Regions from separate parts of the Mycobacterium noviomagense genome, predicted to be linked through region 3. Evidence: riboswitches for the same ligand, from Rfam matches in the RefSeq annotation. Region 3 holds a riboswitch; each other region holds the start of a gene.
The links. A riboswitch is a leader RNA that binds a small molecule or an ion and turns the genes downstream of it on or off. The one in region 3 is predicted to bind magnesium.
Positions count from the first base shown of each region.

Region 1 (4,117 bases), 310 kb from region 3:
CATCCCACCGCAATTGGCACACCGCAGGTGATTCCCAGCGGACGGGACCAACGCACCCGCCCGCTGGGTCGTCTCACTCGTCGGCGACGGCCCGCTCCCACGGTGCCGGCACTGGGAAGTAGCCTTCCAGGAACTCGCCAACCGCACGCGCTCGCTCCTCGGCGCTCACCTCGGGGAAGCTGCCGTCATTGAGGCAGAAGAAGTCGAACTTGCGCTTCCTCAGCAGTTTCGGCAGTTTCGCCAGCCCAGACCGCAAGGTGGTGTCCACGTAGAGCACCTTCGCCGCCTCGTTCTGCACCGCCCGCCCGGTCATCAACGCGTAGTAGTGATACAGCGAGTTGGTCACCGAAATGTCGGTGCTGCACCGGAAACGGCTCGCCTGAGTGCGGGCGAAGTCCTCCGCGAACTCGCGCTCGAGCTCGAACAGGACGCTCTTGCGCAACGGAGCAGCGGTGTGCTCCAGGTGACGGGTGATGATCTTGCCGAACCTCTCCCACAGCAGTTGCCGGTTGACCCGTGCGGCGTTCTCGAAGCCGCTGCGCTCGGGGTGGTTGACGCCCAACCCGATTCGGGTTCCCGCTTCGATGAACTTGGTGACCCCGCCCGGGGAGAAGAACATCGCCGGCGACAGCGTCCGCCCGAAGAACATGTCGTCGTTGGAGTACAGGAAATGCTCAGCCAGGCCAGGGATGTGGTGCAGCTGGGTCTCCACGGCGTGGCTGTTGTACACGGGCAGCGCGGAACGGTCGGTGAAGTGCTCCTCGGCACGCACGATCGTGATCTTCGGGTGCGGAGCCAGCCACTGCGGTACCGGCGAGTCGGTCGCGATGAAGATCCGGCGCACCCACGGCGCGAATGCGTGCACCGACCGCAGGGCGTACTTCAGCTCGTCGATGTGGCGGATCCGCGCGTCGGCGTCATCACCTTCCCCCACAACGTGATTCGCCATCGCCGCCGCCCGGCGCGCCCGGAACTCCGGGTCGTTGCCGTCCACCCAGGAGAACACCATGTCGATGTCGAACGTGATGTCCCCGGCGTGCGGGGTGAACATCCCGGCGATCGTCGGCCATGTCCGGCCGTGCAGTTCGACTTCTGTGTATTCAACCTCGCTGAGCGCCAAGGTCTTGCGGGTCAGCGAGTTCTCGATGGGGCAGACCGCCTGCTCGCCGTCGAACACCCAGAACTGCAGTTCGACGCCGGCCGAGGCGCCGTAACGCATGCCGGAGCGCGGGCATTCGCGCCGGCGGAATATCCGCAGCAACCGCGGGTCCGGTGACACAGAGAGCAGCCCGTCACCGAGATACACAGAGCGGCGGCCAGTGCCGTCGAGAACCTTGGCGCGCAGCGGCGCGTCCAGGCAGGCCGCCATCAAAGCGTCGGCCACCCGGGCGCGCAGGGCGATATCGACCACGAGTGCCGGGCGTCCGTCCGCGCCGCGGATGAGTAGGAACGGAATACCGGCGCGCTCCAGCTCGCCGCGGATGTACAGCAAGTCCTGCTGCATAGCCTCGTACGGAGTCAGGCGCAGCCCATCGGCTGAACCGACGACGTGGAAGTCGATCGTGCTGGTCATGGGAACACCCGCCTTCCGTACTCGATCCCGGTCACAACATGCACACAGAGGGACACCGCAGATGCGGGTCGAGCGGCGACATTGCCCTCACACGTTGAGCTTTGGCACTGGCCGACGTATGCCCGCCGAGGCGGGAAAGCCACTTGGGACCACCCCTTAAGCCGGGGAGATCTGTCCTGATCTTGGGCGTCTCTCGACGTCGTCAGATCAGTGGCCTATGTTCGTCCAGGAGCCTCGCCTAACGAGGTGCTCCCGCAAGGTAGCACCGATTTCAGCGTTCGGCAACACTGTGGCAACACTGTCCGGGCTGCGGCCAAAGCCGTTGGTGTTGTTCGGGTCCCGCGTCGCGGCCGAACCGGTCACCGATGCCGCGCCGCCAGCCGTAACCGCACGGCCATCAGGATGACACCGAGCGCGTTTCCGCCGGGGATGTCGCAATGGTCGTCACACCGGCAGGACCCCCACACCTGATCATGCCAGGTGTTTCCTTCCACCAGCAGTACGCCGTGGGTGTCCAGGAGCCGGCGAGCCAAGCCGGGGTTGTTATCGAACTTGGCGCTGACCACCTCTTCCATCGCCGCGAATTTGCCGCCGGCTTCCCAGCCCTCGACCAGCGGCGCGGCACGCCCGATCTGCTTGGCGCGTGCCGGATCATCGGTGTCACGAATGGCCGCAACCGCCGCAGGGTCGCGCGTCTTCGCCGCGGCGAAGGCATGTTCGCTGGTTGGATACAGCCAGCCCCGATGCGGGGTGGGCGCAGGTGCGAAGTTCGACAAGAACAGGTACTGCCCCGCGAAGGAGTCGATTATCGGGATATGCAGCGCGTTCATCGGGCGACCTCCGCAGCTTGCAATCCTGTCCTGTGGGCCAAGCTACGCGACCCGCCGAATACGCGTCACGCGAAGTGCGCGACGTTCAATCGGCGGGCTACTTCGACGACTTGCCGTCAGCCGAGCCAGAAGCCTCGGGTTTGGGCAGCAGCGCTTCCAGCGCCGCGCCGGTGATCCGCCGAAACGCCCGTCGCGGCCGGTTCTGGTCGAGGATCGCGACTTCCAGGGTCGACACACCCAAGGCCGGCTGGTCGCCCGAGCCGTTGCCGCTGCCCGCCCGCAGCGCCTCGACGGCGATCCGCACCGCGTCGGCCAGGTCGGCGTTTTCGGTGTAGGAATCCTTGAGCGCGTTGGCGATCGGCTCGGTTGTGCCACCCATGACGACGTAGTGCGGCTCGTCGTTGATCGACCCGTCGTAGGTGATCCGGTACAGCTCAGGGGGTTTGGATTCGCCGTAGTGCGCCACCTCGGCCACGCACAGCTCGACCTCATACGGCTTGGCCTGCTCGGTGAAGATGGTGCCCAGGGTCTGCGCGTACACGTTGGCCAGCTGTCGGCCGGTGACGTCGCGGCGGTCGTAGGCGTAGCCGCGGGTGTCGGCGAACTGGATGCCGCCGCGGCGCAGGTTGTCGAATTCGTTGAACTTACCCGCGGCCGCGAAGCCGACCCGGTCGTAGAGCTCGCTGATCTTCTGCAGCGAGCGCGACGGGTTTTCGGCGACGAACAACACACCGCCCGCGTAGGCCAGCGCCACCACGCTGCGGCCCCGGGCGATGCCCTTGCGGGCGAGCTCGCTGCGCTCGCGCATCGCCTGCTCGGGCGAAATGAAATACGGGAAGCTCACTTCTCACCCGCTTGCGCGTCCGGGCCGAAAGTGTCGGCGCGCGACCGGCTTTCGATGACCTCGCGGGCCAGCTCGGCGATGCGCTCCTCGGGCACGTCGACGGCGCCCTCGGGTCCGATGTTGACCGCCGTGGGGAAGATGCCGCGAACCAGATCCGGCCCGCCGGTGGCGGAGTCGTCGTCGGCGGCGTCGTAGAGCGCCTCCACCGCCACCCGCAGCGCCGAATCGGCGTCGGTGACCTGCGAGTAGAGCTTTTTCATCGACGATTTGGCGAAGATCGAACCCGACCCCACCGCCTGGTAGCCCTCTTCTTCGATGTTCCAGCCTCCAGCGGCGTCGAACGACACGATGCGGCCGGCCTTTTGTGGATCAGGATCGTCGATGTCGAGGCCGGCGAGCAGCGGCAGCGCGACCAACCCCTGCATGGCCGCGCCGAGGTTGCCGCGGACCATGATCGCCAGGCGGTTGACTTTGCCGTTGAAGGTGAGCGGGACGCCTTCCAACTTTTCGTAGTGTTCGAGTTCGACGGCGTAGAGCCGGGCGAACTCGACCGCGATGGCGGCAGTGCCGGCGATGCCCGTCGCGGTGTAGTCGTCGGTGATGTAGACCTTCTTGATGTCGCGCCCGGCGATCATGTTGCCCTGGGTGGATCGGCGGTCACCGGCCATGACCGCACCACCGGGGTATTTGAGCGCGACGATCGTTGTCCCATGCGGCAGCTGGTGACTGGGCGCACCGGTTCCGACGGGCTCGGGGGCGCCGGCGGAGACCGGCAATAGCTCCGGCGCCTGGCGGCGCAGGAAGTCGGCGAACGAGGACAGATCTACGGGGCTAGCGGGGACTCCGGGAAGTGCTGAATTCGTGACAAGG
Region 1 covers NZ_AP022583.1:4,534,647-4,538,763, forward strand. The annotation lists gene G6N15_RS21460 (phosphodiesterase) at 1-31, shown strand, start outside; gene G6N15_RS21465 (stealth family protein) at 74-1,573, opposite strand; M-box (ykoK) riboswitch at 1,653-1,826, opposite strand; gene G6N15_RS21470 (NADAR family protein) at 1,933-2,403, opposite strand; gene prcA (proteasome subunit alpha) at 2,501-3,247, opposite strand; gene prcB (proteasome subunit beta) at 3,244-4,117, opposite strand, start outside.
Region 1: another riboswitch for magnesium. It lies ahead of G6N15_RS21465 (stealth family protein); the one in region 3 lies ahead of G6N15_RS19955 (PE family protein).

Region 2 (4,117 bases), 270 kb from region 3:
GCTGGTGCGCGGCTCGGCGTGGTTGGCACCGGCTCATCCGCGGTGCAGATCGTCGGCGCCGTCACCGACACCGTGGCCGAGCTGCGCCTCTTCCAGCGCACCCCGCAATGGATCCTGCCGGTACAGAATCCGCCCATCGACGAGGCGGAGCGGGCCCGCTACCGCGCCAACCCGTCGCTGCTGAGCAAGCTGCGTGCCGAGCTGAACGCCGGCTTTGTCCAAAGTTTCGCCAACGCGGTCGTCGACGCAGACTCGCCCGCGCTCATGCAGCTGCAACAGGCAGCTTGCGCCAACCTCGAGGACAATGTGGCCGATCCCGTGCTGCGGGAGAAGTTGCGGCCCGACTACCGGGCCGGGTGTAAGCGGCTGATCATCTCGCCGAACTTCTACGAAGCCATTCAGCGGCCCAACGCCCGCCTGGTCACCGAGCCCATTGCCCGGGTCGAGCCGGATGGCGTCCGGACCCTCGACGGTGAACTGCACCGGCTTGACGTGCTCGTGCTGGCCACCGGGTTCCGGGTCGACCGCTTCCTGCGGCCGATCGACGTGGTGGGCCGCGACGGCGTGCGCCTCGACGACGTATGGGCGCAGCGGCCGTACGCGTACTTGTCGGTGTCGGTTCCGGGCTTTCCCAACCTGTTCATGCTCAACGGCCCCAACGGGCCGGTCGGCAATTTCTCGCTGATCGACGTCGCCGAGGCGCAGTTCGCCTACCTCATGCAGCTCATCGAGCTACTGGCCGACGGCCGATACCGTGCGATCAGCGCCAAACGCGCGGTCACGACCCGCTTCGAGGCCGCGCGAGCCGAGGCCGCCAAGAAGACGGTGTGGGTGACTGGTTGCCGAAGTTGGTATCTCGACGACCGCGGATTACCCGCGGTGTGGCCGTGGAGTTTCACCCGGTTCCAGGACGTCATGACACGCCCTGACCTGCGAGATTATGAGCTCGCGTGACACGTGTTCAGGTGTCGTTAACGTAAAGATACCGTCAATTCGCTGACACGCCGGTCGGGATTAAATTGACCTAATCAAGATGTTCCTGCATCATCGGATGTAAGCACCTCGTTAGGTGAGGCGGCTACACGGACATAGGCCACTGACCCTGAACGTCGAGAGACGCCCCGGGTCAGGACAGCTCTTCCCGGCTTAAGGGTTGAGCCCAAGTGGCTTCCGGGATACCGGACACGCCGTGTGGTGTCGAAGCTCTAGCGAGTGGGGTGCGGTCACCGACATTCGTCGGGCTGTACTCCTGCAGTGCACGTGGATGTTGTGCGGCTATCCGCACCTGGCGTTGCCGTGAGGAGGTGAGGGACGAATGAGTTCCAGTGAGAGTCCGGACCGATATCCGGGTCCTGTTTCGTCCCGAACCGGTCCCCGGCACGCCGCCTCCAGCTGAATCGGCTCGACGCGCGCGTTGCCTAAGAGCAGGGAACTGCTCGGAACCAGCGGGACGGAACATCAAGTCCCAACAAAAACCGCTTGATTTCCGTCTAGGAGGCAACCATGACCGCTGTTCTGTACGACGAGGTGGTGACCACCGCACCCGCCCCCCGGCTGACGGCGGCGCCGAAGCTGACCGTAGCGCCGGCGCCGGCGGACACCGCGGCGAAGAAGGTGGCGCGCGACGTCAAGTCCGACCCCTTCGGCCAGGGAGACCCGTTGGTCACCGGGGCTGCTCGTTTGCTGAGCATTCCGCTGCGTCACCTGTACGCGGCGCTGTGGCGAGTGGGACTGCTCGAGGTGGCGTAGTCCGATGACCGCCGAGCGATCCTTCTCCCCAAGCCGCTAGTTGCCAGGTCGCTGACTCTTTGGGTCGAGCGCCTGGCAACTCGCATTTTGGCTTCATTGCTTTTGAGCAGCTAGGACGCGACGCGCCGGTCATCATTGGTTGCCTCCATGATCGGCGTGTCGCGTTCTAGGCAGAAGAACGGTTTATCAGCGCGGTCAAGCCTTGGCGGTAAGCGGCCAAGCTATGGCGCCAGACGACGTCGATCGCGCCGCCGCTGTCGACATCGATCTCAGCGCCGACATGCACATACGGGGACGGCGGCACGTGCGGCACGATGTCGAGGAAGTTGACCACTCGAAAACAGCTTTCGATGGCGGCGTTAAATGCGGCCGCGAAGTCGTTGAACCCGACGCGAGGCCCGGCGAAGGTGATCAGCCGCGGCTCGATGGTGTTCGGCGGCATCTTGCGGAAGATATCCGGGGCGGCGAGCACGCTCAGCGCGGCGCCCAGGCTGTGTCCGGTGATCAGGATCTGATCGCAGTCGGCGGTTGCGGTCGCTAAGTTCGCGGCGATGCTGTCGCGGACGAGTTCGTAGACGTCTAAAAAGCCGGCTGCCACTTCTCCGAATCCGGCGATCGGCGCGTATCCGGTGGGGACGGCGTCGAAGTCGGCGAGCCAGTCGGCCAGGTCCGCGCTGCCGCGAAACGATACGAATGCGGTGTGAGTGGCGGCGTTGTGGCCCATCAGACCAAAGATGGTGTTGTCCTTCGTCATCGCCACCACCGCAGGATGTGGGTCGGTCATCGCGGTGAGTAAGGCACCGTCGGCTCGGATCAGTGCTGTCTGCACGAACCCGGTTGGCAGGGCGGGGGAACTTCCGTCCATCACGCTGTAGGCGGCCAGCGCCAACGGTAAGGCCACGTCCCGAGCGAACACTGCGTTGAATGCCACGCGCCGCAGTGTAAGAGGTGGCCCGCTGGAATCGCCGCAATACGCCCGGTTTTCGCAGTAGCGTTGAGTACCACCATGGCGACCGATCTGACGCTCTATCTCGACGACGAGCCCGGTGAGCTGGCCCGGGTCGGCGACGTGCTGGGCAAGGCGGGCGTCAACATCGCCGGCCTGTGCGCGCTGAGCAGCGGGGGCGGGCAGTCCGAGGTGCACATCCTGGTCTACGACGCCACGCCCGCGTTTGAAGCGTTGCACGACGCCGGAATCAAAATCGCCGAAGAGCAGGAAGTCATCGTTCTCGACATACAAGACCGTCCGGGTGCGCTTGCCGAGGCGATCCACAAGCTCGGCACTGCGAAGGTCAACTTGGAAACGGCCTACCTGGCCACCGAGACCCGCTTGGTGCTCGGCGCGGACAACCTGGCCGATGCGAAGGCGGCACTGGGCTGAGTGCCGATTTGGCGCCGTCCGTAGAATTGTCCCAACGGCATCGATCCGGCCATCACCGGGGAGCCTTCGGAAGAACAGCCAACCAGGCTCAGTAGAACCGAACGGGTAGGCCCGTCACAGCCGTCATCGAGCGGTCGCGCGCCAGCGCGGCAAGCGGGGTGGTACCGCGGCGCTCGCGCATCATGCGCGGCGTCGTCCCCGGCCTGACAATGGCACAGGAGACGACGCAGTGACCGAGCACAGCTATCCGAAACTGGGCAGCGGGGCACCCGATTTTCCGGCGTTGGAGCTCGAGGTCCTCGACTACTGGGCCCGCGACGACACTTTCCGCGCCAGCATCGCGCGCCGCGCCGACGCCCCCGAATACGTGTTCTACGACGGGCCGCCCTTCGCCAACGGCCTGCCGCATTACGGGCACCTGCTCACCGGCTACGTCAAGGACATCGTGCCGCGGTATCGCACCATGCGCGGCTACAAGGTGGAGCGCCGCTTCGGCTGGGACACCCACGGGCTGCCCGCCGAACTCGAGGTCGAACGCCAGCTCGGCATCACCGACAAGTCGCAGATCGACGCGATGGGCATCGCGGCGTTCAACGAAGCCTGCCGCGAATCGGTGTTGCGCTACACCGACGAATGGCAGGCCTATGTCACCCGCCAGGCCCGGTGGGTCGATTTCGACAACGACTACAAGACGCTCGATCTGCCCTACATGGAGTCGGTGATCTGGGCGTTCAAGCAGCTGTGGGACCAAGGTTTGGTCTACGAGGGCTACCGGGTGCTGCCGTATTGCTGGCGCGACGAAACCCCGTTGTCCAACCACGAACTGCGGATGGACGACGACGTCTACCAGAGTCGTCAGGACCCGGCGATCACGGTCGGATTCCGGCTTCCCGAAGGGGAATTGGCGGGTGCGTACCTGCTGGTGTGGACGACGACGCCGTGGACGCTGCCGTCCAACCAGGCGGTGGCCGTCAACCCCGACGTGAC
Region 2 covers NZ_AP022583.1:3,952,959-3,957,075, forward strand. The annotation lists gene G6N15_RS18820 (flavin-containing monooxygenase) at 1-954, shown strand, start outside; M-box (ykoK) riboswitch at 1,055-1,224, shown strand; gene G6N15_RS18825 (Rv1535 family protein) at 1,504-1,749, shown strand; gene G6N15_RS18830 (lipase family protein) at 1,916-2,680, opposite strand; gene G6N15_RS18835 (amino acid-binding protein) at 2,756-3,130, shown strand; gene ileS (isoleucine--tRNA ligase) at 3,360-4,117, shown strand, end outside.
Region 2: another riboswitch for magnesium. It lies ahead of G6N15_RS18825 (Rv1535 family protein); the one in region 3 lies ahead of G6N15_RS19955 (PE family protein).

Region 3 (4,117 bases):
GGTACCCGTGGCCTGGCTGACGGCAGCGGTTTGGTTCACCACCGCGCTCGCGGTGGTGGTCGGCTGCGGCGCGGTGAACGGGGTCAGCTGGGCGGCGGCCGCCGAGTTGGCGGCGTAGCCGTACATCGCGGCGACGTCCTGGGCCCACATCTCGCCGTACTCCGCCTCGGTAGCTGCGATTGCCGGCGTGTTCTGGCCTAAGTAATTGGTCGCCACCAGCGATGTCAGCTGGGCACGGTTGGCCGCAATCGCCGGCGGCGGCACCGTCATCGCGTACGCGGCCTGGTATGCCCCGGCGGCCGCTTGGGCCTGGGCGGCTGTCTGCTCGGCCCGCACGGCGGTGGTGTTCATCCACCCCACATAGGGCGCAGCCGCGGCTGCCATCGACGTGGACGCCGGACCCAGCCAGTTCCCGCTGGTCAGCCCCGAGATCACGGAGCTGTAAGACGCTGCAGTCGATTGCATTTCAGCCGCCAGCTGATTCCAGGCAGCAGCGGCGGCCAGCATGGGGACCGCTCCCGGACCGGAATACATTCTCGCCGAGTTGATTTCCGGCGGCAACAGTGCAAAGTCGATCATGACACTCTTCCCATCAGTCCGTTATCCGGCGGCCGGCGGACGTGCCATCACAGGAGGAAGCCGGAAGCCGTATTTCGGGATCGCGCGCCTTAGCCCGCCGGTCATCCCCATCGGCGAAGCAAAGCCGCCCGGCCCACCGACCGGAGCGCCGGGCGGAGCAGCCAGCGGGGTGCCGCCCAGCGCGGAGGCGATCGGGCTGGTGGGGGCGGCCGAGGCCCAGCTCGGTGGCACCGACAGACCACCCACGGAGGCCGCCTTGCCCAGCCCGGCCGACACCGCCGACCCGGCCCCACCCAGGCCTGGCACGCCAGCCGGCGTCAGGCCGGCCGCCGCCGGATCGAACAGGTCTGCCAACCCCGGTAGCCATCCGCCGTTGGCGGCATCCTTGGCGGCGTTCAGGAAGCTGAACCCCTGCAACGTCTGCAGCAGGAACTGCGGGTTGAACGGCCCGCCCGCAAGGGATCCGTTGACTACGGCAGTGCTGAAGAAGTTGGAGTTCAGGAAGGTTCCCAGCGCCGAGTTGTTCGACCCGTTCAGGAGACCCGCCAGCCCGGACGAGCCTGTGGAGTCCGTCGACGATGTGGCGCCTCCCAGCAGGGAGGTCAGCCCCGAAGCCGTCGATGCTTTACCGACAGCGGACGTGCTGCTGGTGGCCGCCGAGGTCCCGGTGGCCTGACTGACCGCGGCGGCCTGGCTGGCCAGCGCGTTCGCGGTGGTCGTCTGCGGCGGCACGTTGAACGGGGCCAGCTGCGTCGCGACCGCCGAGTTGGCGGCATAGCCGTACATGGCGGCCGCATCCTGAGCCCACATCTCCGCGTAGTGCGCTTCGGTGGCCGCAATCGCCGGGGTGTTCTGCCCCAGGAAGTTTGTTGCCACCAGCGCCGCCAACTGCGCACGGTTGGCTGCGATCACCGGTGGCGGCACCGTCATCGCAAACGCGGCCTGGTAGGCCGCGGCGGCCGCTTGGGCCTGGGCGGCCGTCTGCTCAGCCTGCGTGGCGGTGGTATTCATCCATGCCACATACGGTGCGGCCGCGGCTGTCATAGACGTGGATGCCGGACCCAACCAGCTCCCGCTAGTCAGCCCAGAGATAACCGAGTCGTAAGAGACTGCTGTCGTGCGCATTTCGGCAGCTAGCTGGTTCCAGGCAGCAGCGGCGGCCAGCATCGGGCCCGCTCCGGGACCGGCATACATTCTGGCCGAATTGATCTCCGGCGGCAAAGCTGCGAAATCCATTGCGGTTAAACCTCCGAGCGCTCACAAGACCGTGGCGTTCGCCGCCTCAGTGGCCGCGTACGATCCGGCGCTGGTCCCCAAGATCGTCACGAACATCTCGTGGATTGCCGTGGCTTGGGCGCTGACGGCCTGGTACAGCTGCCCGTGTGCCGCGAATTGTGCTGCAGTCAGGGCGGATACCTCGTCGGCAGCAGCGGGCACCACGCCGGTCGTCGGCGCTGCTACCGCCGCGTTCTGGGCGGCCAATGCCGAGCCAAGTCCCTGTAATTGGCTCGCTGCCGCGGCCAACATATCCGGCTGTGTAGTGACAAAAGACATGACACTTCTCCTCAAGCAAGCAATAGGGAACCCCGGGAGGGGCATGTAGTCGTGTCAGAGCACGCCAAATCACGCATACGCACCAACGGGTGGGAATGCGCGTTAAGTGAAGCGGCGCAAGCCGATTCAGGCGACGGGATTGATGCCGGGGTCGGATCCGAACGAAACGGTCACCGAACTCGGATACGGACTATCACCGCGACTCATTCCGCTCTCACCTCCTCAGGGCCAAGGGCACATGGGAGTGCCACCATGTCGCACATCGGGGTGAGGCAGCCTGGTGATTCCGCCAGGAGCGGCACCCCTCTCGTCTGAGCTTTGGCACTGCAAGGCGTATCCGGAAGATCCGGAAGCCACTTGGGCTCAACCCTTAAGCCGGGAGGAGCTGTCCTGACCCTGGGCGTCTCTCGACGTTCGGGGTCAGTGGCCTGTGTCCCTGCAGACGCCTCACCTAGCGAGGTGCATGCATGGGCAATCGTGGCACCCGGAAGGCCGTCCGTCAACCCAACACCGTGACCTAGTGCGATATGTCACCAACGGCGCGCGCCGGTCTCGAGGTGCCGGCATTCGTGCGAGTCAGGCGCAGCTGACTGGCTGGCTTGCCGGCTTCGGGCATCGGCGTTCCGAGGCCCGCGTCATCGCGGGCGTGAACAAATCGGGGCTGATCGGCCTTCGTCAGGAACGTACGCAGCTAGGCAGTCTGGCCACTGCAGCACATCTGGGCCGCTCCAAAAGCGCGCCGGCGCAACCACACCCAAGATGTTGACAGAGTCTGATGTCGCGGCTGCGTGTTTTATTAACGCCTCGGCCGTGGCGCCATGGAGTTCGGCGGAGCGAATTTTGCCAAATGTTTGACGGGCACCAGGTGTGAGTGCCAGCATGTAGGGGCAAGCACCTCGCTAGGTGAGGCGTCTGCAGGGATACAGGCCACTGACCCCGAACGTCGAGAGACGCCCAGGGTCAGGACAGCTCCTCCCGGCTTAAGGGTTGAGCCCAAGTGGCTTCCGGATCTTCCGGATACGCCTTGCAGTGCCAAAGCTCAGACGAGAGGGGTGCCGCCCCTGGCCGAGTCGCCAGGTCGCCTCACCCCGTTGTGTAACGTGATGGCACCCGCGTGTGCCCCGGCCGTGAGGAGGTGAGGGCGAAGTGAGTCCGAGCGACAGTCCGTATTCGTATTCGAAGTCCGTTTCGTCCCGATCCGGTCACGGCATCTCTCCAGCCGCCTGAGCGTTAACGGACGCTGTTTCGCTGACGTCTGCGCGCTATCGGTGCGCAGAGCGATGAAGCGCGCCGGCATTCGCTCGCCCTCGGCGGAATTCTGCGTGCCAGCCGGTTGGGCTGCTGCCAGGAGAACATCATGGATTTTGTTGCGACACAGGCACATCCGAGTGGCCCGAGGGCAAAGCAAATGCCCGCTCCTAACCCCGAGCGCCAGATCCACCGAGCCTGCGGGGATGTCCGAGCGGCGCTTTGTGACGCACTCGAGGTCCTATCGGGGATAACAGATCCAAACGTGAGCTGCGCCGACATGTTCCGGGCCTTCAGCGATTTAGGGCATGTCCAGCATCATGTCGCGCTGGCCCTACATGCCACGAACCTGCTCGACCAGATGGTGGGCACGCCGGCTGAGCACCGTCTGCCGTGGTCGCACTATCGCGGCCGCATCGGCAAGAAGCTGCCCGAGGGCCGTCAGGACTTGCAGATAATTGCGACACAGCGTGTGTTCTAGCCGTGAGGAGGTGAGGGCGAAATGAATCAGAGCGATAGTCCATATCCGTATTCGAAGTCCGTTCCGTCCCAATCCGGCCGCGGCATTCCTTCTGCCGTCTGAGCGCAGCGGGCGTCTTTCGCCTGCGCCTGTACACCATTGGTGAACGGGCGGTTAATGAAGCGCACCCGAGACTGCTCGGGCACTGAGGTGGACTACGGCAAGCCGGCCGGGCGTCACTCCTAGGAGAAGATCATGACTCGTTTTGTTGCACAG
Region 3 covers NZ_AP022583.1:4,223,825-4,227,941, reverse strand. The annotation lists gene G6N15_RS19965 (PPE family protein) at 1-579, opposite strand, end outside; gene G6N15_RS19960 (PPE family protein) at 601-1,815, opposite strand; gene G6N15_RS19955 (PE family protein) at 1,837-2,133, opposite strand; M-box (ykoK) riboswitch at 2,429-2,599, opposite strand; M-box (ykoK) riboswitch at 3,022-3,192, shown strand; gene G6N15_RS19950 (hypothetical protein) at 3,647-3,862, shown strand.